One region of the Blautia intestinihominis genome, then DNA from elsewhere that is predicted to be linked to it. Evidence: predicted binding sites of a transcription regulator. Region 1 holds the regulator's gene; the other holds the start of a gene.
What was found. The regulator HrcA, encoded in region 1, represses chaperone genes, less so after heat shock. The targets are predictions, from matches to a motif close to TGTTAGCACTCNNNNNNNNNGAGTGCTAACA.

Region 1 (15,231 bases):
AGAAGCAGCGTAAAAACAACGTTCCGGCAAATATCATAGGAAAAAGAGCCGCTAAAGAGCTGCGAGTGGATGATATTGTAAACATAGGAATCGGAATTCCGGAAATGGTATCCAGATATGCGCGAAAGAGTGGGATGCTCGATATGATCACGCTCACGGTGGAGTCCGGAGGAATCGGGGGATTTCCTGTTTCGGGCGAAGCATTTGGGGCAATGATTGGTGCCGCTTCCGTTTATGATATGGCAAACCAGTTTGACCTGTACGACAACGGTGGGCTGGATATCTGCTTTATGGGCGGTTTGGAGGCAGACCGTTACGGAAATATCAATGCCCACAGAGGAACAGGGGCCTTTGCAGGCATCGGTGGCTTTGCCAATATCACAGCCAAGACCCCAACCGTAGTTTTCTGCATGACTTTCAACGCCAAAGGTCTGGAAGTCACCCAGGAAAAGGGTGTCGTAACCATCCACAAAGAAGGCGAGATCCCTAAATTTGTAGAGAACGTCTCAAGCATCAGCTTCTCCGCAAAACGCGCGATCGAAAACGGTCAGAAAGTCCTCTACGTAACAGAACGCTGCGTCTTCCGCCTCACCCCCAAAGGCCTGAAATTGATCGAAGTCTACCCGGGAGTGGATATGCAGAAAGACATCCTCGATCGGCTGCCGTTTGAGGTGGAGGTCTGATAGAATAGAACTTATAAAAAGTACAGAACAAATATTCGCTTGTTCTGTACTTCTTTTATGTGAAATGATATACTAAAAATAGCAATGATGGACACAATTGAGGTAGATGAGAAGTGAGGTGAGATGTATGTCTAAGCTTATGCAGGATTTAATTGAAGAATATGTGGAGGCTATCAAAAAGATTTATGGCTCTCATGTACGCCAGATAATCCTTTATGGTTCTTATGCAAGGGGTGACTTCCGTCCGGATTCTGATGTGGATATTATGATTCTGGTGGATATGTCTGATCTGGAATTCAAGGCATATGCGCAGCAGCTATCCTATATGACGTATGATTTCAATATGGACAATGATCTGGATATCAAACCTATTGCAAAAAGTGAAGAAATGGAATCTCTTTTTTGAGAACTTCATTGTATAATAAGGCTCCACCTGAAGTTTTATATGGATTTCCGTTTCCATCAGGAAACTCAAACTGCACAAACCAATAGTCGTAGATGGTCTTTGCCATCTCTTCTAAATAATCATTTATGTGAGAAATATTTGGAAACACAAATGCAATAGAATAGCAAAAAGAATAGCATTGAACTTTTTCAACATACAACCAGGAGGTGCTTTTGTGCAAAATTCACAACAAATCTTCAAACTACACTCCGAATATCACCCCACCGGCGATCAGCCGCAGGCAATCGAGCAGCTAGTCAAGGGCTTCAAGGAAGGCAACCAGTTCGAGACTTTGCTTGGTGTCACCGGCTCCGGTAAGACCTTCACGATGGCGAATGTCATCGCCCAGCTCAACAAACCAACCCTGGTACTTGCGCACAATAAAACACTGGCAGCGCAGCTTTACGGCGAGATGAAGGAATTCTTCCCTGAGAACGCAGTAGAATACTTTGTCTCCTATTATGATTACTACCAGCCAGAAGCATACGTCCCATCTACCGACACCTATATAGCAAAGGACGCTTCCACTAACGACGAGATCGATAAGCTCCGCCTCTCTGCAACGGCGGCACTCTGCGAGCGCAAAGACGTCATAGTGGTTTCCTCTGTATCCTGCATCTACGGTCTGGGTGCACCGGAAGAATTTTTTGATATGATGATCTCTCTGCGCCCGGGGATGGAGAAGGACAGGGATGATGTGATCAAAGAACTGATCGATATCCAGTATAACCGCAACGAGATGGATTTCCATCGAGGTACTTTTCGCGTGCGGGGCGATGTGCTGGAGATTTTTCCTGCCAACTACTCAGACCGTGCGATCCGCGTAGAATTCTTCGGAGATGAGATTGACCGCATCACAGAAGTAGATGTTCTGACAGGTGAGATCCGCAATGAACTGAAGCACGCTGCGATTTTCCCTGCATCCCATTACGTTGTTCCACAGGAAAAAATCCAGAAAGCAGCCGATGCGATCCTGGAAGAAATGAAAGAACAGGTTTCCTATTTCAAGAGCGAGGATAAGCTGATTGAAGCGCAGCGTATCGCCGAGCGTACCAACTTCGATGTAGAAATGATGAAAGAAACCGGCTTCTGTTCCGGAATCGAGAACTACTCGAGACACCTTACCGGGCTTGCACCGGGCCAGCCGCCATATACCCTGATGGACTACTTTAAGGATGATTTTCTTCTTATTATAGATGAGTCCCACAAAACAGTCTCTCAGGTCGGTGGAATGTACGCCGGAGACCAAAGCCGTAAGCAGACGCTTGTCGACTACGGTTTCCGCCTGCCATCTGCCAAGGACAACCGCCCGTTAAGCTTCGATGAGTTCGAAAACAAACTCGACCAGGTCCTGTTTGTCTCTGCAACACCGGGACAGTATGAGGCAGAGCACGAACTTCTCCGTGCAGAACAGATCATCCGTCCGACAGGACTTCTCGATCCGAAGGTAGAAGTCCGCCCGGTCGAAGGACAGATCGACGATCTGATCAGCGAAGTAAACAAAGAAGTGGACAAGGGCCACAAGATCCTGATCACGACTCTGACTAAACGAATGGCAGAAGACCTGACGGAATACATGAAGGATGTAGGAATCCGCGTCCGCTACCTCCACTCTGACATTGACACGCTGGAACGTGCAGAGATCATCCGCGATATGCGACTGGATGTCTTTGACGTACTTGTCGGGATCAACCTTCTCCGAGAAGGTCTTGACATCCCGGAGATCACACTGGTTGCAATCCTCGATGCAGACAAAGAAGGTTTCCTCCGTTCAGAAGTTTCCCTGATCCAGACGATCGGCCGAGCCGCCCGAAACAGCGAAGGTCACGTTATCATGTACGCAGATGTCATGACCGATTCCATGCGAAAAGCCATCCAGGAGACCGAGCGAAGAAGAAGCATCCAGGAAGCCTACAACAAAGAACATGGAATCACGCCGACCACAATTAAGAAAGCAGTCCGCGACCTGATCACAGTTTCCAAGGCGGTTGCTGAGACCGAAGCGAAACTCAAGAAAGATCCGGAGTCCATGAACCGCAAAGAACTTACCAAGCTGATTACCAAAGTCGAGAAGCAGATGCGCGAAGCAGCAGCAAGTCTGAACTTCGAACAGGCAGCAGAACTCCGCGACAAGATGATCGAACTTAAGAAAAATCTGGAAGAATTGGATGACTAGTGTACTTTACTCTTGTACAGTAATGGAGAGAGTGCTACAATAGAACGAACGGCAGGTATGATGCCTGAACAGAAACGAAAGAGGTAAATCGATATGCAGTTTTCCAAGAGATTAGACAGATTTGGAGAAGAAATCTTTGCAGCCCTGAATAACAGACGTATGGAACTGGAAGCACAGGGCATGAAAATTTATAATATGAGTGTGGGAACGCCGGACTTCAAAACACCGGAACACATCAAGAAAGCTCTGGCAGAGGCGGCCATGGATGACAATAACTGGAAATACAGTCTCAGGGATCTCCCGGAACTTCTGGAAGCAGTCTGTGACTATTATAAGAAACGTTTTGACGTAGAGCTGACACCGGACATGGTCATGACCGTTTACGGCAGCCAGGAAGGAATGGGACATCTTGGAATGGCACTCTGCGATGAGGGAGATGTTGTCCTTCTTCCGGATCCATGCTATCCGGTATTTGCAGCAGGAAGCCTGATGGCAGGGGCAGAGCCATACTACTACCCGCTTGTCGCAGAGCACGATTTTCTTCCATATGTAAAGGATATCCCGGAGGAAGTAGCACGCAAAGCCAAATACATGGTAGTTTCTCTGCCATCCAACCCGGTAGGAAGCATTGCCACACCGGGACTTTACGAAGAAATTATAGCATTTGCGAAGAAATATGACATTCTGATCATCCATGACAATGCATACAGCGACATCATCTTTGACGGAGCACATGGTGGAAGTTTCCTTGCAACAGAAGGAGCAAAGGAGATTGGCGTAGAATTCTTCAGCCTTTCCAAGTCCTTTAATGTAACAGGCGCAAGGATCAGTTTTCTCGTAGGCCGCCCGGATGTGATCGCGGCACTCCGCAAACTCAGAAGCCAGATTGATTTCGGAATGTTCCTTCCGATCCAGAAAGCAGCGATCGCGGCACTCAAAGGACCTCTTGAAAGCGTTCAGGAGCAGTGCCAGATGTATCAGGAGAGAAGGGATGCACTCTGCAATGGTCTCCGCGAGATCGGCTGGGACCTTCCAAATGGCAAGGGAACGATGTTCGTCTGGGCAAGGATCCCGGGAGGACGTACAGACAGCATGGCATTCTGTATGGAACTGATGGAAAAAGCCGGCGTCATCGTGACACCAGGAGCAAGCTTTGGCCCGCACGGAGAAGGATATGTACGTTTCGCACTGGTACTCCCTCCGGAGAAGATCAAAGAAGTAGTAGAAGCGATCCGCAGAAGCGGTCTGTAAAGTAAAACAGATATATCATAATACAGGAAGATTAAGAGAATCACAGTGTCGAACACAGAGAAGGTCCTGCCAGAATTGTCGGAGTTTCCCTATCTGTGTCGGAACTGTGATTTTTATGTTTTTTTCAAAAAATTCGTAATTATCTGTTGACAAATAATAACGACAGTGCTATCTTAACACTATAGATGTTAGCACTCCTTAATGATGAGTGCTAACAGACTAAACGGAAAGGAGCTGGGAACATGGATGAACAACTGACAGATCGTAAGAAACGGATTCTCAAGGCGATCATCAGGACATACATGGAGACAGGCGAACCAGTAGGATCCAGGACGATTTCCAAGGACAAGGATCTGAATGTCAGCTCAGCAACAATCCGGAACGAGATGTCTGATCTGACAGACATGGGATATATCGTTCAGCCACATACATCGGCAGGAAGAATACCTTCTGATAAGGGCTACAGGCTTTATGTGGATGAACTGATGCGGGAGAAGGAAGACGAGATTGCAGAGATCCGTAATCTGATGATCGAGAAGACAGATAAGATGGAGAAAGTGCTTAAGAATGTAGCACGTGTCCTCGCCTCGAACACCAATTACGCAACGATGGTTTCGGTTCCTCAGTACAGCGGAAGCAAACTGAAATTTATTCAGTTATCCCGTGTCAATGAATTGCAGCTGGTAGCAGTTGTTGTATGCGAAGGCAACGTCATCCGAAATCAGATCATCGATCTGGATGAAGAGATGGACGATGAGACGATCCTGAAGCTGAACCTGCTTCTGAATACCAATCTGAACGGACTGCCGATCCAGGATATCAATCTTGGAATGATCGCCAGACTTAAGGAACAGGCAGGTATTCACAGTAAGCTGGTGGCCAAGGTGCTGGATGCAGTGGCAGCTACGATTCATGTGGATGAGGACGACATGGAAATCTATACGTCAGGAGCCACGAACTTCTTCAAGTATCCGGAGTTATCGGATACGACGAGAGCAACCGGACTGATCTCCACTTTCGAGGAGAAGCAGCAGCTGGTAGATCTGGTCAAGGAGCGGATGGCAGATGACAATACCGGAGTTCAGGTGTACATCGGAGACGAACTTCCGATCTCGACCATGAAGGATTGCAGCGTTGTAACCGCAACCTATGAACTGGGAGAGGGAATGCATGGAACGATCGGTATTGTAGGACCGAAGCGAATGGATTACGAGAATGTAGTAAACAGCTTGAAGACCCTCAAGGTCGAACTTGATCAGGTTTTCATAAAAAATAAAAGCAATGAAGACGGCTAGCAGCCAGGCAGAAAGGCGGTAAAACAAAGGTGTCAGAAGAAAATAAAAACACGGCAAATGAGCAGGAAGAAACAGAGAAAGACATTCCGGAAACAGAAACTGTGAATGAGCCGACAGAAGAATCGCCGGAAGCAACGGCAGGACAGGACGCAGAAGCGGAGAAAGCCCCTGAGGCAGACGACGATAAAGAAACCAAATCCAAAACATCTTTCTTCGGCAAGAAGAAAAAAGACAATAAATTAGAACAGCAGATCGAAGAACTGACAGACAGACTGAAACGTAACATGGCTGAGTTCGATAACTTCCGTAAACGTACGGAGAAAGAGAAATCCAGCATGTATGTGATCGGAGCGAAGGACATCATCGAGAAGATCCTTCCGGTTGTGGATAATTTTGAGAGAGGACTTGCACAGGCACCACAGGATGATCCGTTTGCTGATGGAATGGAGAAGATCTACAAACAGCTTACCACCACAATGGAAGGCATGGGAGTAGAACCGATCGAAGCAGTCGGCAAGGAATTCAATCCAGATTTCCACAACGCAGTCATGCATGTGGAGGATGAATCTGTCGGAGAGAACATTGTTGTAGAGGAACTTCAGAAAGGTTACACCTATAAAGGATTCGTAGTTCGTCACAGCATGGTTAAAGTGGCTAATTAATATTTCATATATTTAGATATTTATCAGGAGGAATTTATCATGGGAAAAATCATTGGTATTGACTTAGGTACAACAAACAGTTGTGTAGCCGTAATGGAAGGTGGACAGCCGACCGTTATCGCTAATACAGAAGGTGCAAGAACAACACCATCCGTAGTTGCTTTCACAAAAACAGGAGAACGTCTTGTAGGTGAGCCTGCAAAACGTCAGGCAGTAACAAACGCTGACAGAACAATCTCCTCAATCAAGAGAGAGATGGGTACAGATTACCGTGTAACTATCGACGAGAAGAAATATTCTCCGCAGGAAATCTCCGCTATGATCCTTCAGAAACTGAAAAAAGACGCAGAAGGATACCTTGGAGAAACTGTTTCAGAAGCAGTTATCACAGTTCCGGCTTACTTCAACGATGCTCAGCGTCAGGCAACCAAAGATGCTGGTAAGATCGCAGGTCTTGATGTAAAACGTATCATCAACGAGCCTACAGCAGCAGCTCTTGCATATGGTCTTGACAACGAGAAAGAGCAGAAGATCATGGTTTACGACTTAGGTGGTGGTACATTCGATGTATCCGTTATCGAGATCGGTGATGGTGTCATCGAGGTTCTTTCCACAGCTGGTAACAACCGTCTTGGTGGTGATGACTTCGACCAGAAAATTACAGACTGGATGATCGAGGAATTCAAGAAAGCAGAAGGCGTAGACTTAAGTGCAGATAAGATGGCTCTTCAGAGACTGAAAGAAGCAGCAGAGAAAGCTAAAAAAGAACTTTCTTCCGCAACAACAACAAACATCAACCTTCCGTTCATCACTGCAACAGCAGAAGGACCGAAGCATTTCGATATGAACCTTACAAGAGCTAAATTCGATGAGCTGACACATGACCTGGTAGAGAAGACAGCAGAGCCGGTTCGCCGTGCACTGTCTGATGCAGGAATCACAGCTTCCGAACTTGGTCAGGTACTTCTGGTAGGTGGATCTACACGTATCCCGGCTGTACAGGACAAAGTAAAACAGCTCACAGGCAAAGAGCCAAGCAAATCCCTGAACCCGGATGAATGTGTTGCACTTGGTGCTTCCGTACAGGGTGGTAAACTTGCAGGTGATGCAGGTGCCGGCGATATCCTTCTTCTGGATGTTACTCCGCTGTCACTGTCCATCGAGACAATGGGTGGTATCGCAACTCGTCTGATCGAGAGAAATACAACAATCCCGACCAAGAAGAGCCAGATCTTCTCCACAGCAGCAGACAACCAGACAGCTGTAGATATCAACGTTGTACAGGGTGAGCGTCAGTTCGCAAAAGACAACAAATCCCTCGGACAGTTCCGTCTGGATGGAATCCCGCCAGCACGTCGTGGTGTTCCGCAGATCGAGGTTACATTTGATATCGATGCCAACGGTATCGTAAATGTATCTGCTAAGGACCTTGGAACAGGTAAAGAGCAGCACATCACAATCACAGCAGGTTCCAACATGTCTGATTCCGAGATCGACAAAGCAGTCAAAGAAGCTGCTGAGTTCGAAGCTCAGGATAAGAAACGTAAAGAGGGAATCGACACAAGAAACAACGCAGACTCCATGGTATTCCAGGTTGAGAATGCACTCAAAGAAGCTGGCGACAAGATCGACGCTAACGACAAAGCAGCAGTTGAGACAGACCTGAACGCACTCAAAGATCTGCTTGCTCAGACAGCAAACGCAGAACTGACAGATGCTCAGATCGCAGACATCAAAGCAGCTCAGGAAAAGATGATGGAAAGTGCTCAGAAGCTTTTCGCTAAAATGTATGAGCAGACACAGCAGGCAGGCGGCCAGGCTGGTCCGAACCCGGGAGCAGGCGCAGCTCAGGGTGGAAATGAAGCAGGCTATGGCGATGATGTTGTAGACGCTGACTACAAAGAAGTCTAAATAAAAGTTACTGAGAACCAGACAGTAAAGTAAAAACAATAAGCCTCCGGCGCACACATTCCGTCTGCGCGGGAGGCATCTTGGATATAAGAAAAATAAAACTAATAACACATATAGGAAAGAGAAAAGATGGCTGATAAAAGAGATTACTATGAGGTCCTGGGTGTCAGCAAGACTGCCAGTGAATCAGAACTGAAGAGCGCATACCGAAAATTAGCCAAGAAATATCACCCGGACGTAAACCCGGGAGATAAAGAAGCAGAGGCCAAATTCAAAGAAGCAACAGAAGCATACAGTGTCTTAAGTGATGCAGACAAACGTAGACAGTACGACCAGTTTGGTCACGCTGCATTTGAGCAGGGCGGCGGTGGAGCCGGCGGCTACGGTGGATTTGGCGGTTTCGATGGCGCAGATATGGGAGATATTTTTGGAGACATTTTCGGAGATCTGTTTGGAGGCGGCGGAAGACGCCGTGCCAACAACGGACCGATGAAAGGTGCCAATTTACGTGCCCGTGTAAATATTACTTTTGAAGAAGCTGTATTCGGCTGTGACAAAGAACTGGAGATCGTGCTTAAGGACGAATGTACCACCTGTCATGGAACAGGAGCAAAACCAGGAACACAGCCAACTACCTGTCCGAAATGTAAAGGAGAAGGTCAGATCGTCTATACACAGCAGTCCATGTTTGGTATGGTCCGTAATGTACAGACCTGTCCGGACTGTAACGGATCTGGTAAGATCATCAAGGATAAATGCAGTGCCTGCCATGGAACAGGATATACTTCCGCACGTAAGAAGATCCAGGTTTCCATCCCGGCCGGTATCGACAACGGACAGAGCATCCGTATCCGTGATAAGGGTGAACCAGGAACCAATGGCGGACCGAGAGGCGACCTTCTCGTAGAAGTAAATGTAGCACGTCACCCGATCTTCCAGAGACAGGATATGAATATCTTCTCTACCGCACCGCTGACTTATGCACAGGCAGCACTGGGTGGTGAGATCCATATAAATACTGTTGATGGTGACGTTGTATACGAAGTAAAACCAGGAACACAGACCGACACACGTATCCGTCTCAAGGGTAAGGGTGTTCCATCCCTGAGAAACAAGAATGTCCGTGGTGACCACTACGTTACCCTGATCGTTCAGGTTCCGACCAAACTCAATGAGGAAGCCAAAGAAGCACTCCGCAAGTTCGACGAAGCCTGCGGAAACGTCAACCTCGATGAGAAAAAAGGCGGTTCCGAGAAGTCCGAAAAGAAGAAAAAGAGTTTTATGGATAAACTCAAAGAAACTTTTGAGGACTAAAAAGTTTAAGGAAAAGAGGGTTTCCCTCTTTTCTTTTTTTGTGGTTTCATGTATATTAGATACCAGGGTTAAAAGAACAAAAGCTTGCTGCGGAACAATCCGTAAGTATCGTAAAATTGTCGCATATAATAGACAGGAGATTAAAATATATGAAGTGGAATCGTTTTACCATTAAAACAAAAACAGAAGCAGAGGACATGATCATCTGCACACTGGCAGAGATCGGCGTAGAGGGTGCTGAGATCCAGGATCATCAGCCGCTCACAGAAGAAGATAAAGCTCAGATGTTCGTTGACATCATGCCGGAAGGACCGGCAGATGACGGGATCGCATATCTGAATTTTTATCTGGAAGAAGATGCCGACAAGGAGAGCATTCTTCGTGATGTAAGAAACGCACTGGAAGAACTGCGTACTTTCATGGACATCGGAGAAGGCACGATCGAAGAATCCGAGACAGAAGATAAGGACTGGATCAACAACTGGAAAGAATTTTTCCATCAGTTCTATGTAGATGATATCCTGATCGTTCCATCCTGGGAAGAAGTCAAAGAAGAAGATAAGGACAAAATGATCCTTCACATTGACCCGGGTACAGCATTTGGAACCGGTATGCACGAGACAACACAGCTCGTGATCCGTCAGCTCAAGAAATATGTGACCCGCGGCGCAGAGATCCTCGATGTAGGAACAGGAAGCGGAATCCTTGGAATCACAGCACTTAAACTCGGTGCAGGACATGTTGTCGGAACAGACCTTGATCCATGTGCAGTTTCTGCTGTACAGGATAACAAAGAAGCAAACCAGATCGAAGATGATTCTTTTGATATGATGATCGGAAACATCATCGATGACGTTGAAGTACAGAATGAAGTCGGATATGAGAGATACGATATCGTAGCTGCAAACATCCTTGCAGATGTTCTCGTTCCGCTGACCCCGGTCATCGTTCATCAGATGAAAAAAGGTGCATACTACATCACTTCCGGAATCCTTGATGTCAAGGAAGAAGTTGTCAGAGAAGCAGTAGAGAAGGCCGGTCTTACTCTGGTAGAAGTTACAAAGCAGGGCGAATGGGTCTGCGTAACTGCAAGAAAGGACTGATCTCATGCAGAGGTTTTTTGTAGAACCGCATCAGATTGATGAGGAAGCGCACCAGATCCATATCACAGGGACCGATGTGAACCATATCGCCAATGTCCTTCGTATGAAACAGGGAGAGGAACTGTGGATCAGCGACGGCGGCAAATGTGAATACCGCTGTACGATCGAGGCTTTTGAGCCGGACGAGGTGCTCCTTCACATCATTTATTCTCAGGAGCCGGATTATGAGCTCCCAAGCAGGATTTATCTGTTCCAGGGCCTGCCGAAAGCGGATAAGATGGAACTGATCATACAGAAAGCAGTCGAGCTTGGCGCATACGAAGTCATTCCGGTGGAGACCAGACGCTGTGTCGTCAAACTGGATGGCAAAAAGGCCGCCAAAAAAGTCGACCGCTGGCAGCAGATTGCAGAGAGCGCGGCGAAGCAGTCCAAGCGAATGCTGATCCCGCATGTACATGAGGTTATCACCTTTAAAGAAGCCCTGAAATATGCAGAATCCATGGATATCCGTCTGATTCCTTACGAACTTGCAAAGGGAATGCCAGAGACAAAGGAAATCCTTGCGGCGATAGAACCGGGACAGTCCATCGGGATCTTCATCGGACCGGAGGGCGGTTTCGAAGAAAAAGAAGTAAAAGCTGCGATCGAAGGAGGAGCGAAGCCGATCACCCTCGGACGACGGATCCTCCGCACAGAGACAGCAGGACTTGCGATCCTGTCTGTTCTCATGTTCCAGCTTGAAAATTAATACGGATACAATAATAAAGAGGAAATTATGGAAGTTTATTTTGATAATTCCGCCACCACCAGATGCTACGATTCCGTCAAAGACATCGTAGTAAAGACCATGACAGAGGACTTCGGAAATCCATCTGCCATGCATCTCAAGGGTGTAGATGCGGAGAAATATGTAAAAGAAGCAACAAAGACGATCGCCGGAATCCTGAAAGTACAGGAAAAAGAGATCCTGTTTACTTCCGGTGGTACAGAGTCTGACAACCTTGCACTCATTGGTGGTGCAATGGCAAACAAACGAAACGGAAACCACATCATCATCACATCTGTAGAGCATGCGGCGGTCAGCCAGCCGGCACTGTACCTTCAGGAGCAGGGATTTGAGATCACCTACCTCCCGGTAGACGCACAGGGCAGAGTGAAGATGGAAGCACTGGAAGCCGTTCTGAGACCAGACACGATCATGGTATCTACCATGCTTGTAAATAACGAAGTCGGTGCAGTGATGCCGGTCGAGGAGATCGCCAGGATGGTCCATGAAAAGAGCCCGAGGGCGCTCTATCACGTGGATGCGATCCAGGGATTCGGCAAATACCGTATCTATCCGAAAAAAATGGGGATCGACCTTCTCGCAGTCAGTGGACACAAGATCCACGGGCCGAAAGGAATCGGTTTCCTGTACATCAATGAGAAAGTCAAGATCATCCCGCAGATCCTTGGCGGCGGTCAGCAGAGCGGCATGCGTTCAGGAACCGACAACGTACCTGGGATCGCCGGACTTGGTGTGGCAGCCGGACAGATTTACAAGAATCTGGATGAGAATGTAGAGCATATGTATCAGCTCAAAGAGCACATTGCCGAGGGACTTTCCCAGATCGAAGACATCCGCATCAACGGAATGCCGCTCCGTGAGGGCACACCGCAGATCTTAAGTATCAGCGTGATGGGCGTTCGAAGCGAAGTCCTGCTTCATTCCCTGGAAGATAAGGGAATCTACATTTCCGCAGGAAGCGCATGCTCCAGCCACAAGAGAAAACCAAGCGCAACTTTAAGTGCCATGGGAATGTCCAAGGACCAGATCGAAAGCACCGTCCGCTTAAGTTTCTGTGAAGAAAATACCATCGAAGAAGCAGACTATTTCCTGGAAACCATGAAAACTCTGGTTCCGATGCTCAGACGATATTCAAGAAAATAATCAGGAGGAACAGTATGATATTTCATGCATTTTTGATCAAATATGCAGAGATCGCCATCAAGGGAAAAAACAGATATCTTTTTGAAGATGCCCTTGTAAAGCAGATGAAACTGGCTCTGGAGCCGGTAGAAGGCGAATTTACAGTAACCAAGGAACAGGGCCGTGTATACGTGTTCTGCCCGGAGAAATATGATTTTGACGAGGCTGTGGAGGCTCTGCAGCGAGTATTTGGTATCGTAGGTATCAGCCCGGTCGTGATCTACGAAGATCAGGGATTTGACCAGATGGCAAAAGATGTCGTATCTTATATGGAAGCAAGATACCCGGGATATGCCGGAAGCTTCAAAGTCTACACAAGAAGAGCCAAGAAATCCTACCCGATCACTTCCATGGAAGTCAGCGCAGGAATCGGAGAAAAGATCCTGGATGCATTCCCGGAGGCATCTGTAGATGTACATCATCCGGAAATGACACTGTCCGTAGAGATCCGTGACAAGATCTATGTATATTCCGAGACTCTTCCAGGACCGGGAGGAATGCCGATCGGAACAAACGGCAAGGCAATGCTCCTTCTTTCCGGCGGTATCGACAGCCCTGTTGCCGGATACATGATCGCAAAACGTGGTGTCAAGATCGAAGCCGTTTATTTCCACGCTCCGCCGTACACCAGCGAGCGTGCAAAACAGAAAGTTGTAGATCTTGCAAAACTGGTAGCACGCTACAGCGGACCGATCCGTCTGCACGTGGTCAATTTTACAGATATCCAGCTTTATATTTACGATCAGTGCCCGCATGAAGAACTGACGATCATCATGCGCCGTTACATGATGCGTATCGCAGAGCATTTTGCACGCAAGGATAAATGCCTTGGTCTGATCACAGGAGAGAGCATTGGACAGGTAGCGAGCCAGACTTTACAGAGTCTTGCTGCAACAGATGAGGCATGCGAGCTTCCTGTATACCGTCCGGTTATCGGATTTGACAAGGAGGAGATCGTTCAGATTTCCAGAAAGATCAACACATTCGAGACTTCTATCCAGCCGTTTGAAGACTGCTGTACGATTTTTGTTGCAAAACATCCTGTAACAAAACCAAACCTCAAAGTGATCCGCAGATCCGAGGAGAAACTGAACGAGAAGATCGACCAGCTGATGGAAGAAGCACTGGCCACAACAGAAATCATCGAAATCCAGTAAAAAAGCAAAATAAAAACAGCTTCATATGTGGTCACACAATGAAGCTGTTTTAAAATCTGGTATGTCCGGTCAGAAACCGGCACGATGCAGAATCACTCAATAACATATGGCTCAACAACAGCCAGGATTGTATCGAGAGTACTTCCCTCTGCGTGGATGTTCAGGTTGATCGGTTTGGAAAGATCCAGACTGAAGATACCCATGATAGATTTGGCATCGATCACATATCTTCCGGAAACCAGATCAAAATCGCAGTCGAATTTGCTGATCTCGTTCACAAATGCCTTCACTTTATCGATTGAGTTCAGAGAAATCTTTAATGTTTTCATTATGATAAATCCTCCTTTATTATTAGTAAAGTAACTGCTCACCGGTAGTATCCCGCGAGGTGTTTTGCCATGGATATGGCAAAATCCCGAGACATACAGGGCAAAATGCTATCACCGAAGGTGATGTGGAATGCATTTTGGCCAAGTTACTGTGAACAAAGTGAACAGTAACTCTTTCAAAAGTAATCTTACCTGTACCCCCTGAAAAAGTCAAGGGAAAATATAATGAAATTTCAATGAAAAACATAACAAAGTCTGAAAAAATAAAACAACTAAAAGAATGATCGAGGTAAAATATGAGTAAAAAAGTTGCCCTTCACAACCTGGGCTGCAAAGTAAATGCATACGAAGTAGAGGCCATGCAGCAGCTTCTGGAAAAAGCAGGATATGAGATCGTTCCTTTTGAAGAAGGGGCGGATATTTATCTGATCAATACCTGCACAGTCACCAATATCGCAGACCGTAAATCCAGACAGATGCTCCACAAAGCAAAAAAAATGAATCCGGATGCCATTGTCGTGGCAACAGGATGTTATGTCCAGACAGATACACAGAAACTGGAGGCGGACAGTGCTGTGGACCTGATCCTTGGAAACAACCAGAAAAAACAGATCGTAGAAGCTCTCGAGGAATACGAAAAAGAACATGCCAAGAAGGTAAAAGTCATCGAGATCAACAAGACAAAGGAATACGAGGACCTTTCCATCGGTTACACTGCAGAACATGTGCGTGCCTATATCAAAGTTCAGGACGGATGCAACCAGTTCTGTACTTACTGCATCATCCCTTATGCAAGAGGCCGTGTACGCAGCAGAAAGATCGCAGAGGTCCTTGAGGAAGTACGTACTCTTGCAGCAAGAGGTTACAAAGAAGTTGTTCTTACCGGGATCCATCTGAGCTCCTATGGACTGGATTTCCCGAAGGAAGAAAGAGAAA
Region 2 (15,231 bases), on a different contig from region 1:
TATAGTTGTCTCGATTTACGACCAAAATCTACGGATTTTTTAATTCAGAAAACAGGCCTTCCGCCGAGGCAGGTCGGAAGCCTTTTGCTGGAGTTAAAGCTGTCAGGTCTGATCCGGGAGATCGGCAGACATTATTATATAAAAGAGACTTAAAACCGACATAAGACGTCGACTCTTGAAGCAACAGATCCCGGAGAGTTTAGCAAAAGTAGGAGAGGTAGCATGGCGAAATATCTGGTGATAGTAGAATCACCTGCAAAAGTAAAAACCATAAAAAAATTTCTTGGAAGTAATTATGATGTACAGGCATCAAACGGACATGTGAGGGATTTCCCGAAGAGTCAGTTCGGAATCGATGTGGATAACGATTTTGAGCCGAAATATATTACGATCCGTGGGAAAGGAGAGCTCCTTGCGGGACTTCGTAAGGCTGCAAAAAAAGCAGACAAGATCTATCTCGCAACTGACCCTGACCGTGAAGGAGAGGCGATTTCCTGGCATCTGATGCAGGCGTTGAAGGAAGATCCGGCCAAGATGCGCAGGATTTCTTTCAATGAGATCACCAAGACGGCCGTGAAGAATTCTATCAAGCAGCCAAGGGATCTGGATATGAACCTGGTAGATGCACAGCAGGCGAGAAGAATGCTGGACAGAATGGTAGGATATACCATCAGCCCGCTTCTCTGGGTCAAGGTCAAGAGAGGCTTAAGTGCAGGTCGTGTGCAGTCTGTAGCACTGCGTATCATCTGTGACCGTGAGGATGAGATCAATGCATTCATTCCAGAGGAATACTGGAGCCTGGATGGTGAATTCCGTGTCAAAGGAGAGAAGAAACCTCTCAAGGCGAAATTCTACGGCACAGACAAGAAGATGCCGATTCACAATAAGAAAGAAATGGAAGAACTTCTTGCGAAACTGGAAAATGCAGAGTATGAGATCACGGAAGTCAAGAAGGGTGAGCGTATCAAGAATGCTCCGCTTCCTTTTACCACCAGTACTCTGCAGCAGGAAGCATCCAAGACACTCAATTTTTCCACACAGAAGACAATGCGTCTGGCACAGCAGTTATACGAGGGTGTTGACATCAAGGGAAGCGGCACAGTAGGTATCATCACTTATCTGCGTACCGATTCCACCCGAATCTCCCAGGAGGCAGATGCAGCCGCAAGAGAATACATCGGACAGCAGTACGGAGAAGAGTATGTATCTGTAACAGAGAAATCTGTCAAGAAAGAGCAGAAGATCCAGGATGCGCATGAGGCAATCCGACCGACCGACATCACCAGACTGCCGGCAATGATCAAGGAATCTCTTTCCAGAGACCAGTTCCGTCTGTATCAGCTGATCTGGAAACGTTTTACTGCCAGCAGAATGGCGGCAGCCAGATATGAGACAACTTCTGTAAAGATCGGAGCAGGAGAATATACTTTCACCGTTGCGGCTTCCAAGGTAGTTTTTGATGGTTTCTTATCCGTCTATACACAGGAAGAGGATAACCAGAAAGGCAATGTCCTGAGTCAGTCCCTGGAAAAAGGCATGAAACTTACTCTGGAAGAACTCAAACCGGAGCAGCATTTCACACAGCCGCCGGCACATTACACAGAGGCGTCCCTCGTCAAGGCGCTGGAGGAACAGGGCATCGGACGACCGAGTACTTATGCGCCTACGATCACAACGATCATCAGCAGACGTTACGTTTCCAAGGAACAGAAGAACCTCTATGTGACAGAACTTGGAGAGGTTGTCAACAACATCATGAAACAGGCATTCCCAAGCATCGTGGATGTGCGCTTTACGGCGATGATGGAAGGCCTTCTGGACTGCGTGGAGGCAGGCACTGTCCAGTGGAAGACGGTTGTCAGAAACTTCTACCCTGACCTCAAGAAAGACGTAGATGCAGCTGAGAAAGAACTGGAAAAAGTTGATATCCAGGATGAAGTCACAGAGGAGGTCTGTGATGTCTGCGGCAGAAATATGGTCATCAAGTACGGACCTCACGGAAGATTTCTTGCCTGTCCGGGATTCCCGGAGTGCAGAAACACCAAGCCTTATTACGAAAAGATCGGTGTTGCCTGCCCGAAATGCGGCAAGGATGTCGTCCTTAAGAAAACACAGAAGGGACGTAAGTATTACGGATGTATTGACAATCCGGAATGCGATTTTATGTCCTGGCAGAAACCGTCAGACAAGAAGTGCCCTGTCTGCGGAAGCTATATGATCGAAAAAGGAAATAAATTGGTCTGCAGTCAGGAAACCTGCGGTTATGTAGAGGCAAAAACAAAAGAAGAAGACTGAATATAAGAATTTTCTGAAAATGCAGATAAAATCGAAAAAAATATAAAAATATCTTGCTTTTTCGTGGTGAAGCGTGTACTATTATCTTATAAAGATGGTTACATCGAATAAATCATTGAAGGAGGCCAAGATGAGCGTTCAGTTGTTAGATAAAACAAGAAAAATTAACAAACTTTTGCACAATAGCAGTTCCAGTAAGGTTGTGTTCAATGACATCTGTCAGGTTCTGATGGAGACTTTAAGTTCCAATATCCTGGTACTGAGCAAGAAGGGCAAAGTCTTAGGCATCAGTTTATGCCCGGGTGTGAAGGAAATAACTGAACTGATTGAGGATAACGTTGGCGGACACGTAGATGAATTGTTGAACGAGCGTTTTTTGGGAGTTTTATCAACTAAGGAAAATGTGAATCTTCAGACTTTAGGGTTTGAGCACGTTGACAGCAGCTGCCAGGGTATCATCAATCCGATCGATATTGCCGGCGAACGTCTGGGAACAGTTTTCATGTATCGTGATAATAAGCCATACGATATCGAGGATATCATTGTCAGTGAATACGGCACAACCGTAGTAGGGCTTGAAATGATGCGTGCAGTACACGAAGAGAATGCAGAAGAGGACCGTAAGCAGCAGGTTGTCAAATCAGCCTTCAACACTCTGTCATTCTCCGAACTGGAAGCAATTATCCATATCTTTGACGAGCTGGATGGCGAAGAGGGAATCCTGGTTGCGAGCAAGATTGCAGACCGTGTGGGAATCACCAGATCCGTGATCGTAAATGCGCTCCGTAAATTCGAGAGTGCAGGTGTTATCGAGTCCCGTTCTTCCGGTATGAAGGGAACCTACATCAAGGTTCTCAATGAAGTGATCTTCGACGAACTCGAAGAGATCAAAGCACAGAGAAACAAGAAAGCATGATCAGAGACTGATCAGAAATAAGAGTCTAAGAAAGCTCTTCTTCATCGGGCGTATGTCTGGTGAGAAGGAGCTTTTTTTTGCGCTGTACAGCAAGGAGGCACCGGATGCGTGTCCGCTGATCCTGTATAAAAAATTACTGAAAAACAGTAAAATAAGAAAATTAAAGAAAATCAAAGAAAAAAAGAGATAATATCTAAAAATATAGTAATTTATGACGATGAAAAGAGTTGCAGAAAATAACGGAATTAAATAATATAAGGACAGTGATTAGCACTCAAACGAAATGAGTGCTAGTAATCGAAAAGCAAGGCAACAATAAAGGAGGAAAATAGATCATGAAATTAGTACCTTTAGGCGACAGAGTTGTATTAAAACAGTTAGAAGCAGAGGAAACAACAAAATCCGGTATCGTACTTCCGGGTCAGGCACAGGAGAAACCACAGCAGGCAGAAGTTATCGCTGTAGGACCTGGCGGAGTTGTTGAAGGCAAAGAAGTTAAAATGGAAGTTAAAGTAGGAAACAAAGTTATCTACTCCAAATACGCAGGAACAGAAGTAAAACTTGACGGCGAAGAATACATCATCGTAAAACAGAATGATATTCTTGCAATCGTTGAATAATTATATTAAATCGACATTATTTTAGGAGGACAGTCATCATGGCAAAAGAAATTAAATTCGGCGCAGAAGCAAGAGCCGCACTTGAAGCTGGTGTAAACAAACTTGCAGATACAGTAAGAGTAACGATCGGACCAAAAGGAAGAAACGTAGTACTTGACAAACAGTTTGGTGCTCCGCTCATCACAAACGATGGTGTTACGATCGCAAAAGAGATCGAACTGGAAGACGGATTCGAAAACATGGGCGCACAGCTCATCAAAGAAGTTGCATCCAAGACAAATGATGTAGCTGGTGATGGTACTACAACAGCAACTGTTCTTGCTCAGGCAATGGTTCACGAAGGAATGAAGAACCTGGCAGCAGGCGCTAACCCGATCATCCTCAGAAAAGGAATGAAAAAAGCTACTGACACAGCAGTAGAAGCTATCAAAGAAATGAGCCAGAAGATCAGCGGCAAAGCACAGATCGCAAACGTTGCTGCAATCTCTGCAAGTGATGAAGAAGTTGGTCAGCTCGTTGCAGACGCAATGGAAAAAGTTTCCAACGACGGTGTTATCACAGTAGAAGAATCCAAGACCATGCATACAGAACTTGACCTGGTAGAAGGTATGCAGTTTGACCGTGGATATATTTCCGCATACATGTCCACAGACATGGAAAAAATGGAAGCAAATCTGGAAGATCCATACATCCTGATCACTGACAAGAAGATCAGCAACATTCAGGAGATCCTTCCGTTACTGGAGCAGGTTGTTCAGGCAGGTGCCAAACTTCTCATCATCGCTGAGGATGTGGAGGGTGAAGCTCTGACAACTCTGATCGTAAACAAATTAAGAGGAACCTTCCAGGTAGTAGCTGTCAAAGCTCCTGGATATGGTGACAGAAGAAAAGAAATGCTTCAGGATATCGCTATCCTGACAGGCGGACAGGTAATCTCTGATGAACTTGGACTGGACCTCAAAGAAGCTACCATGCAGCAGCTTGGACGTGCAAAATCTGTCAAAGTTGCAAAAGAAAACACAGTTATCGTTGACGGACTTGGAGACAAGAAAGCAATCGAAGACCGTGTTGCACAGATCCGTGGACAGATCGAAGAGACAAAATCCGAATTCGACAAAGAAAAATTACAGGAAAGACTTGCAAAACTGGCAGGCGGCGTAGCTGTTATCCGTGTTGGTGCTGCAACTGAAACTGAAATGAAAGAAGCAAAACTTCGTCTGGAAGATGCTCTTGCAGCTACAAGAGCAGCAGTAGAAGAAGGAATCATCGCAGGCGGTGGATCTGCTTACATCCATGCTTCCAAGAAAGTTGCTGAACTGGTTGCAACTCTGGAAGGTGATGAGAAGACAGGTGCAAATGTTATCCTCAAATCTCTGGAAGCTCCGTTATTCCACATTTCTGCAAATGCAGGACTGGAAGGTTCTGTCATCATCAATAAAGTAAGAGAATCTGAGCCAGGAATCGGATTTGATGCCCTGAACGAGAGATATGTAGACATGGTAGGAGCAGGTATCCTTGACCCGGTTAAGGTTACAAGAAGTGCCCTTCAGAACGCTACAAGTGTTGCATCCACTCTGCTTACAACAGAATCCGTAGTTGCAACGATCAAAGAAGATACTCCGGCTATGCCGGCAGGCGCACCAGGAATGGGCGGAATGATGTAATTAAAGTTTTCTAAATATCAGACCAGCGTCATAGACGCTGGTCTTCTTTTATGATAGAATAATGAAAAACAAAAGAAAGGAAAACAGAGATGAGTGATTTATATTCTGAATTTCTGGTAAAGAAAGAGCCGACATCCAAAGACGCCATAACAAAATATGGCCTGATCGGTCTGACCGTGCTTGCCGCTGTAGCAGGACTTTTATTCAATTTCCTGTTCCTTCTGGCAGCAGTTGTGCTTGGAATCGCATGCTACTTTATCGTGCCGAAGACAGACCTCGAATACGAGTATCTTTTTGTAAACGGAGAGATGGACATTGACATGGTCATGGCGAAATCCAAACGTAAGAAGGCCAAGACAGTGAACATCAAGGAGGCTGACCTTGTAGCCCCTCTGGATTCACACCGCCTGGATTATTACAACAGCAACAGTAAGATGAAGACACTGGACTATTCTTCCGGAAATCCATCCCATAAGCGTTTTGCGATCATCACCAGGGACAAGGGCGAGAACTGCAAGATCATTATCGAACCGGATGAAACGATGCAGCAGGCTATCAAAAATTCAGCCCCGAGCAAAGTTTTTTTGGATTGACACTGTAAATTATTTTTGTTAAACTATGGAACAAATTCAAAATAACATAATATACAAGGGAGGAAATGCAATGGGTACTATCATTGGTGAAGGAATTACATTTGACGACGTTCTTTTAGTTCCGGCTTATTCAAAAGTAATTCCGAATCAGGTAGATGTCGCAACGTATTTAACAAAGAAGATTAAACTGAACATTCCTATGATGAGCGCAGGAATGGACACAGTTACTGAGCACAGGATGGCGATCGCCATGGCGAGACAGGGCGGTATCGGTATTATTCACAAGAATATGACTATCGAAGCACAGGCAGACGAAGTAGACAAGGTAAAACGTTCTGAGAACGGTGTTATCACAGATCCATTCTTTTTATCCGCTGACAATACCCTTGAAGATGCGAACAACCTGATGGCGAAATTCCGTATCTCCGGTGTTCCGATCACAGAGGGAAGAAAACTGGTCGGTATCATTACCAACCGTGACCTCAAATTCGAAACAGACTTTTCCAAGAAGATCGGAGAGTGCATGACATCCGAGGGACTGATCACAGCCAAGGAAGGAATCACTCTTGAAGAGGCAAAGAAGATCCTTGCCAAATCCCGCAAAGAAAAATTACCCATTGTAGATGACGACTTTAACTTAAAAGGTCTGATTACGATCAAGGATATCGAGAAACAGATCAAATATCCACTTGCAGCCAAGGACGCACAGGGACGTCTGCTCTGCGGTGCAGCCGTTGGTATCACAGCTAACGTTCTTGCACGTGTAGATGCACTTGTTAAGGCAAATGTAGACGTTATCGTTGTAGACTCCGCACATGGACATTCCGAGAATATCCTCCGTGCAGTACGCCAGATCAAGGATGCATATCCGGATCTTCAGGTGATCGCAGGAAACGTTGCCACAGGAGCAGCTACCAAGGCTCTGATCGATGCCGGTGTAGATGCTGTCAAAGTTGGTATCGGACCTGGTTCCATCTGTACGACACGTGTCGTTGCAGGTATCGGTGTTCCACAGATCACAGCTGTTATGGACTGCTATGAAGTAGCTAACCGCTATGGTATCCCGATCATCGCAGATGGCGGAATCAAATACTCCGGAGATATCACCAAGGCGATCGCAGCAGGAGCCAATGTCTGCATGATGGGAAGCATCTTTGCAGGATGCGACGAGAGCCCGGGAACTTTCGAACTGTACCAGGGACGTAAATACAAAGTATACCGTGGTATGGGATCTATCGCAGCCATGGAGAACGGCAGCAAGGACCGCTACTTCCAGCAGGATGCGAAGAAACTCGTTCCGGAAGGTGTAGAAGGACGTGTAGCATACAAGGGACATGTTGAGGACACTGTATTCCAGCTTATGGGCGGTCTTCGTTCCGGTATGGGATACTGTGGAGCAGAAACCATTGAGAAGCTTAAGACAACCGGAAAATTCATCAAGATCTCCGCTGCATCCCTCAAAGAATCTCATCCGCACGACATCCACATCACCAAGGAAGCTCCGAACTACAGCGTGGATGAATAATTGTTTTGATTTTTATTCTTGCGAAACTAAATAAAGTAGTATATTATGTAATTGTTCGCAGGTAGTATCCCGCGAGGTGTTTTGCCATGAATATGGCAAAATCCCGAGACATATAGGGCAAAATGCTATCACCGTAGGTGATTTGGAAGGCATTTTGACCAAGTTACTGTGAACGAAGTGAACAGTAACATATTATGATATTATAACGACTGCATGACTGGCGGAAGTAGGATCACCTACAGGGAGTGCAGTAAGTAACGTGCCGACCGCCTGGGCAGCCTGTGTAAGCAACAGACTACCCAGGCGGTTTTTGTATCTTATTACAACACTAAAGGAGACGAATCATGGAAAGAATTTCACTGGAAAATGAACTGAAAAGCAACTCTTATCCGGGAAGAGGAATCATCATTGGACGTTCCGCAGACGGAACCAAAGCAGTAACAGCTTATTTTATCATGGGAAGAAGTGAAAACAGCAGGAATCGAGTATTTGTCGAGGATGGAGAGGGAATCCGCACACAGGCATTTGATCCATCCAAACTGACAGATCCGAGCCTGATCATTTATGCTCCGGTACGTGTACTGGGAAATAAGACGATTGTGACAAACGGCGATCAGACAGACACGATCTATGAAGGAATGGACAAACAGCTCACCTTCGAACAGTCCTTAAGATCCCGCGAATTTGAGCCGGACGGACCGAACTATACACCAAGGATCTCCGGTGTCATGCACATCGAAAACGGCGAATACAGTTACGCAATGTCAATCCTCAAGAGCAACAACGGAAATCCGGATGCCTGCCTCCGTTACACTTACGCATACGAAAAAGCAATTCCAGGTGAGGGACGTTTCATCCACACTTACAAATGCGACGGAAATCCGCTCCCAAGCTTTGAAGGAGAACCGAAACTCGTAGATATTCCGGACGATATGGAAGCATTCACAGAACTTCTCTGGAACAGCCTGAACGAAGACAACAAAGTTTCCCTGTTTGTACGTTACATCGACATCGCAACAGGAAACTATGAGACAAAGATTGTAAACAAAAACAAGTAAGATACGGAGGATGAGATAAGATGAACGAATTACAGTTAAAATACGGATGCAACCCGAACCAGAAACCTTCCAGGATCTACATGGAGGACGGAAGTGAGCTTCCGATCAAAGTTCATTCAGGAAGACCTGGATATATCAACTTCCTCGATGCATTCAATGGCTGGCAGCTTGTACGTGACCTCAAGAAAGCAACAGGACTTCCGGCAGCAACTTCTTTCAAGCATGTTTCTCCTGCAGGTGCAGCAGTCGGACTTCCGCTGACAGAAACACTTGCAAAGATCTACTGGGTAGACGATATGAACTGGAAAGAATTTTCCCCGCTTGCCTGCGCTTATGCAAGAGCGAGAGGCGCAGACCGTATGTCTTCTTTCGGTGATTTTATTTCTCTTTCTGATGTCTGCGACAAAGACACAGCAATGCTGATCAAGAGAGAAGTTTCCGATGGCGTGATCGCACCGGGTTACACTGAGGAAGCCCTTGAGATCCTCAAACAGAAGAAAAAAGGCAATTACAACGTGATCGAGATCGATCCGGATTATGTACCGGCTCCACTGGAACACAAGCAGGTATATGGCGTGACTTTCGAACAGGGACGTCAGGAACTTGCAATCGACGACGAGCTGATCTCCAACATCGTAACCGAGAGTAAAGAACTTACAGAAGAAGCAAAGCGCGACCTCAAAGTTTCTCTGATCATCCTGAAATATACACAGTCCAATTCCGTATGTTTTGTCAAGGACGGACAGGCGATTGGTGTCGGCGCAGGACAGCAGTCCCGTGTACACTGCACCAGACTTGCAGGACAGAAGGCAGATAACTGGTTCCTCCGTCAGAGCCCGCAGGTTCTTTCTCTTCCGTTCAAAGATACCATCAGCAGGGCAGAGCGCGACAATGCGATCGATGTTTATATCGGCGACGAATACATGGATGTTCTGGCAGACGGAGCATGGGAGAACGTATTCACAGAGAAGCCGGCAGTCTTCACAAAAGAAGAGAAGCGTGCATGGCTCGATCAGCTTACCGATGTAACGCTCGGATCTGATGCATTCTTCCCGTTCAGTGATAACATCGAACGCGCACATAAGAGCGGCGTGAAATTTATCGCACAGCCAGGTGGCTCTGTGAGAGATGACGCAGTGATCGAAACATGTAACAAATATGGAATGACAATGGCGTTCACAGGAATCCGTCTGTTCCACCACTAAGAATAAAGAACAGGTCTGAAATATAAATTTCAGATACAGCAGAGGAAACTTTGGTTCGGGAAATCCCATCAAAGTTTCCTCTGCTTTTTGTATAGATAATATCTGACAGATAAAGAATTACAGACAAAAAAAAACCAGGACTAAATCCTGATTCTTAAGAGCGATAGACGGGGCTCGAACCCGCGGTCTCGACCTTGGCAAGGTCGCGCGTTACCAACTACGCCACTATCGCATGTGTTCTGTTTGGAAGTTTTATTTGTTTTCCTCAGCGACAAGACATACTATACCAGATGAATTTGTATTTGTCAAATGTTTTTTTGAAAAAAATTAAAAAAATTTCAAAAATATTTTCCGGCATAAAAAACGGTGAAAATTTTGTGTAAATTTTGAAATCACGAAGTTCATGTGCTACAATACACACAGAATCGCCGGGAGACTGGCGAAGGTAAATCAGAAAGAGGTGACAAGATCTGTGAATAAGAGAACGACGGCTTTTTTACTGGGGAGTGTATTGTTGTGTCATGCATCTCTGGTTTATGGCGAAGTTCCAGATTATAATACTGTAGTAGAGGATACACAGAAAGAAAATAAGGCTGTGCAGATGTTTGAAACAGATGACGGCAAGGGAAATACGGTTCAGGTGGCAGCACATCAGGAGACACTCTATGTGACAGCCAGAAAGACAGGAATCTATACGATGCCTTCTGACAGCAGTGCAGAGCTTGCAGCGGTATCGCTCGGAGATCAGGTGGAACAGACTGCGATCTGCGACAATGGCTGGAGCAAGGTGGAAGCTGAGGCTGACGGAGAGAAAGTCATAGGTTACATACAGACACAGGCACTTAACAGCGAGAATCAGATTGTATCGATGGATGCGGAGGAGGTTGAAGTAACGTCCGACAGCAGTATTCTGGATTATCCGGGAAAGAAGGACGGAGAGGTTGTCGGAGAAGTCCTGGAACTGGACGAGGTGAAGCGGACAGGAACTGTCAACAATGTCTGGAGCAGGATCGAATACCAGAATGCGGACGGCACAGAGCAGGAAGGCTATATCCCGACAAGCTGTCTGAATGTCTCAGATGGTCAGGAGAGTACAGAAGCTTCCATAGATACGAAGAAAGATGCAGGCACTCTTCACAAAAGCAGTGGAAAAGGAGTCTTTTCGGATGCGCTGGAAACAGATGAGAGTGTTACTGAACAGAATGGCGTTCAGATCGGAAAGGCAGTAGCAGCCTCATCAGATGCCAAGCTCAAAGACCTTGGTGTGTTCAAGATCACACATTACTGTCCGTGCAGCATCTGCTGCGGGCCATATGCCAACGGAATCACTTCAACAGGTGTGACAGCGACGACAAACCATACGATCGCTGTAGATCCGTCTCAGATTCCTTACGGAAGCAAGGTCGTGATCAATGGACAGGTTTATGTGGCAGAGGACTGCGGCGGCGCGATCAAGACAAACTGCATTGACATTTATGTGGCAACACATGCAGAGGGAGAGGCAAAGGGCGTTTACTACACCGACGTTTATCTCATTCAGTAAATAAATATTCTGGAACAAAAAGATCTCCGGCAGAACCGATTTACGGAATCCTGCCGGAGATTTTTTATAAAAAGTTATCTTGCCAGGGTATAGATCTTTTCCATGTCTTTCATATTGAGCTGCTTGAACACGCCGATCGTGCGGGTATCTTCATAACTGCACTTAAAAGCGAGTTCATGGATCTGCTGATCATCAAGGTCAAGTCCAAGTTCATGCAGGCTGACAGGCATCTTGATCGAACGGAAAAAGTCCTCCATTGCCTCGATTCCTGCCAGGGCGGTCTTTTCGAAATCAAGGCCGCACGGGATATCGAATACGTTGGTCGCAAACTGTGCGAAACGCTCCGGATTTACATCGTATACATATCTTGCCCAGCTTCCCCAGATCGCTGCAAGACCGGCACCGTGAGTGACATCATAGAGTCCGCCAAGCTCGTGCTCAAGCTGGTGACATGCCCAGTCGCCACCGCCGGTTCCACATCCGGTCAGACCATTGTGAGAGAGGCTTCCTGCCCACATGATCTCTGCGCGGGCTGTGTAGTTGTCAGGTTCCCTCATAAGAATACGTGCGTTGTAGATGACAGTCTGCATCAGAGATTCACTGATGCTGTCTGTGATCTCCATAGTCTCGATATTGACGAAATAACGCTCCATGGTGTGCATGAGGATATCCACACAGCCGCTCTCCGTCTGATACTGCGGAAGGCTGTAGGTAAGCTTCGGGTTCATCAGGGCAAATTTCGGACGGCAGAGATCGCATTTGGCAGCACCTCGTTTCAGCCAGCCATCCTCATTGGTGATGACAGAGGAATTGCTCATCTCACTTCCGGAAGCTGCAATGGTAGGGATGACGCCGATCGGAAGACAGGCAGTCGGAACTTCTGTCTTGAGATAAAAATTCCAGACATCTGTCCATGGATTTGCAACGCCGTACCCGATCGCCTTGGCAGAGTCAATAACACTTCCACCGCCGACAGCGAGAATGAAATCTACGTTTCCTTTCTTACAGAGCTCGATACCTTCACGTACTTTGGAAAGACGCGGGTTCGGGACAACGCCGCCCAGGGTAACGAAATCAATGCCGGCATCAGTAAGACATCCGGAAACTTCGTCGATCAGCCCGGAAGCGACGGCACTCTTGCCTCCGTAATGGATCAGAACTTTGTGACAGTTCTCTTTCTTCAGAATATCACCGATCTGCAAATGAGAATCTTTACCAAAAATAACCTTTGTAGGGGCAAAATATTCAAAACTGCGCATAATAGTTACTCCTTATATACATTTAAAATAAATGACAAATTTAGAAACAACATAAATATAACATAATTGTAAAGAGAAATACACAAAAAAATTTTGGATTTTTTAATGCCCTGTCAGGAATGAAGCGAAAACATTCTGGACATTTCTTCTCTGGTGTAATATTATAAAATAACAAAAAGGCAGGTGATAAAATGGAAAATATAGTGATCATCGGTGCAGGTCCCGCCGGTATCTCAGCCGCTCTGTATGCTGCAAGGGGAAACATGAATCCGCTTGTCATTAACAACGGCATCGGAGCACTGGAAAAGGCGGAGAAGATCGAGAATTATTATGGACTGGAACAGCCGCTTTCCGGTAAGGAACTCTACGAGAGAGGGATATCTCAGGCGGAAGCCCTGGGAGTGCGTATCCTGGATGCAGAGGTCCTTGGGATCAGTGGTTTTGATACATTTACTGTCAAGACGACAGCAGGTGATTTTGACACAGTCAGCGTGATCCTGGCGACAGGAGGGAAGCGCAGTGCCCCGAAGATTCCGGGACTTAAGGAATTTGAAGGAAGAGGTGTCAGCTACTGCGCGGTCTGTGATGCATTTTTTTACAGAGGAAAGGAAGTTGCCGTTGTCGGAAACGGTGAGTTCGCCCTTCATGAAGCAGAGGAACTTCGGAATGTCACGCAGGATGTGACCATCTATACGGATGGGAAGGAACCGGAATTTTCCAGAGAACATCCGATCGCAGTCAATACGATGAAGATCCAGGCGATCGAAGGCGATGACAAGGTTTCCGGACTTCTGATGCAGAGTGATACAGCTGCACAGGATGCGGAAGCACCAGAGAACTCTTTTTATCCTGCGGACGGTGTCTTTGTGGCACTCGGTACGGCAGGAAGCACAGAGATTGCCAGACAGATGGGAGCAGAGATCACCGATAAGGGAAATATCAAAACCGACGAAGAGATGGCGACAACGATTCCGGGACTTTTTGCCGCAGGAGACTGCACAGGCGGACTTCTCCAGGTTTCCAAGGCCGTTTACGAAGGCAGTATGGCAGCCATCAGCGCCGGCAAATATGTCCGGCACAAAAAGGTATCATAAATAAAAATCAAGAAACACTAATCGTGGATCGAAATATCAAGGAGGAAGCATTATGGCAAAAACAATTACAGCAGAGAATTTTGAGCAGGAAGTTCTTAAGTCAGAGAAACCGGTATTACTGGATTTCTGGGCAACATGGTGTGGACCGTGCATGCGTCAGGGACCGATCGTTGAGGAACTGGCAGAGGAAGGATACTGCGTAGGCAAGATCGATGTTGACCAGCAGCCTGGTCTCGCACAGCAGTTCCGTATCATGAGCATCCCGACACTTCTGATCTTTAAGGATGGCAAGGAAGCAGAGCGTCTGGTTGGCCTGACTCCAAAAGCTGCGATCAAGGAACTTCTGGACAAATAAGGTCCGGGAAGGTTTATAAGATTTATGAAAATATTACTGGCAGCATGTAATGCGAAATATATTCATTCAAATCTTGCAGTATACGATCTTAGGGCATATGCGTCCGCTTATCAGGAGCATATTCTCCTGGGAGAATATACGATCAATCAGACAAAAGACGAGATTTTGAAGGATATTTATTTAAGTGGAGCAGATGTAGTCTGCTTTTCCTGCTATATATGGAACATTTCTTTTGTCAGAGATCTGCTTGAGGATCTTCACAAGATCCTTCCAGATGTAAAATTCTGGACGGGAGGTCCGGAGGTTTCTTTCGATGCGGAAGCTTTTCTTCGGAGGACTCCGCAGGTGACCGGTGTCATGGTCGGTGAGGGCGAAAAGACGTTCCTCGAGCTTGTGCGTTATTATGTGGACGGTGTGGGAACTTTATCTGAGATTCCAGGGATTGCTTATCGTGAAGGCGAGGAGATCCATCACAATGGATGGAGAGAACTTACGGATCTAAGTGAGATTCCTTTTGTATATGAACATCTGGAGGACTTTGAGAACAAGATTATTTATTATGAGAGCAGCAGGGGATGTCCTTTTTCCTGCAGTTACTGTCTTTCTTCTATTGATAAGAAGCTCAGGTTCCGTGATCTTGACCTGGTCAAGAAAGAATTACAGTTTTTCCTGGATCACAGGGTGCCGCAGGTCAAGTTTGTGGACCGTACGTTTAACTGTAAGCACGAGCACGCAATGACGATCTGGAAATATATCCTGGAGCATGACAATGGGATCACGAATTTTCATTTTGAAGTTTCGGCAGACCTTCTCCGGGACGAAGAAATACAGCTTATGAGCAGGATGCGTCCCGGACTTATCCAGCTTGAGATCGGTGTACAGTCCACAAATCCGGACACCATTCATGCGATCCACAGACATATGGATCTTGACAAATTGGAGAGATGTGTTGCGAAGGTGCACAGCTTTGGAAACATCCACCAGCACCTGGATCTGATCGCAGGACTTCCGTATGAGGATTATGATACTTTCCACCATTCTTTTAATGATGTGTACAGGATGAAACCGGATCAGCTCCAGCTTGGTTTCCTCAAGGTGCTCAAG

Region 2: a site for HrcA is predicted at 3,477-3,507, ahead of groES (co-chaperone GroES). Genes of this name have one in related genera too.

What each region holds. Positions count from the first base shown of each region.
Region 1 is NZ_JBBMEI010000004.1:42,566-57,796, forward strand. It holds gene WMO75_RS02460 (CoA-transferase) at 1-683, shown strand, start outside; partial or broken gene WMO75_RS02465 (nucleotidyltransferase domain-containing protein) at 811-1,068, shown strand; gene uvrB (excinuclease ABC subunit UvrB) at 1,304-3,304, shown strand; gene WMO75_RS02475 (pyridoxal phosphate-dependent aminotransferase) at 3,398-4,555, shown strand; gene hrcA (heat-inducible transcriptional repressor HrcA) at 4,798-5,850, shown strand; gene grpE (nucleotide exchange factor GrpE) at 5,880-6,512, shown strand; gene dnaK (molecular chaperone DnaK) at 6,552-8,423, shown strand; gene dnaJ (molecular chaperone DnaJ) at 8,553-9,737, shown strand; gene prmA (50S ribosomal protein L11 methyltransferase) at 9,887-10,840, shown strand; gene WMO75_RS02505 (16S rRNA (uracil(1498)-N(3))-methyltransferase) at 10,845-11,588, shown strand; gene WMO75_RS02510 (cysteine desulfurase family protein) at 11,616-12,770, shown strand; gene thiI (tRNA uracil 4-sulfurtransferase ThiI) at 12,785-13,966, shown strand; gene WMO75_RS02520 (HPr family phosphocarrier protein) at 14,059-14,295, opposite strand; gene mtaB (tRNA (N(6)-L-threonylcarbamoyladenosine(37)-C(2))-methylthiotransferase MtaB) at 14,592-15,231, shown strand, end outside.
Region 2 is NZ_JBBMEI010000052.1:4,035-19,265, forward strand. It holds gene dprA (DNA-processing protein DprA) at 1-153, shown strand, start outside; gene topA (type I DNA topoisomerase) at 223-2,295, shown strand; gene codY (GTP-sensing pleiotropic transcriptional regulator CodY) at 2,426-3,211, shown strand; gene groES (co-chaperone GroES) at 3,547-3,831, shown strand; gene groL (chaperonin GroEL) at 3,870-5,495, shown strand; gene WMO75_RS14005 (DUF6106 family protein) at 5,585-6,088, shown strand; gene guaB (IMP dehydrogenase) at 6,159-7,613, shown strand; ZMP/ZTP riboswitch at 7,817-7,896, shown strand; gene WMO75_RS14015 (IMP cyclohydrolase) at 7,958-8,671, shown strand; gene WMO75_RS14020 (phosphoribosylaminoimidazolecarboxamide formyltransferase) at 8,692-9,876, shown strand; tRNA gene WMO75_RS14025 (tRNA-Gly) at 10,036-10,108, opposite strand; gene WMO75_RS14030 (3D domain-containing protein) at 10,349-11,419, shown strand; gene WMO75_RS14035 (iron-containing alcohol dehydrogenase) at 11,494-12,678, opposite strand; gene WMO75_RS14040 (NAD(P)/FAD-dependent oxidoreductase) at 12,870-13,772, shown strand; gene trxA (thioredoxin) at 13,825-14,127, shown strand; gene WMO75_RS14050 (B12-binding domain-containing radical SAM protein) at 14,152-15,231, shown strand, end outside.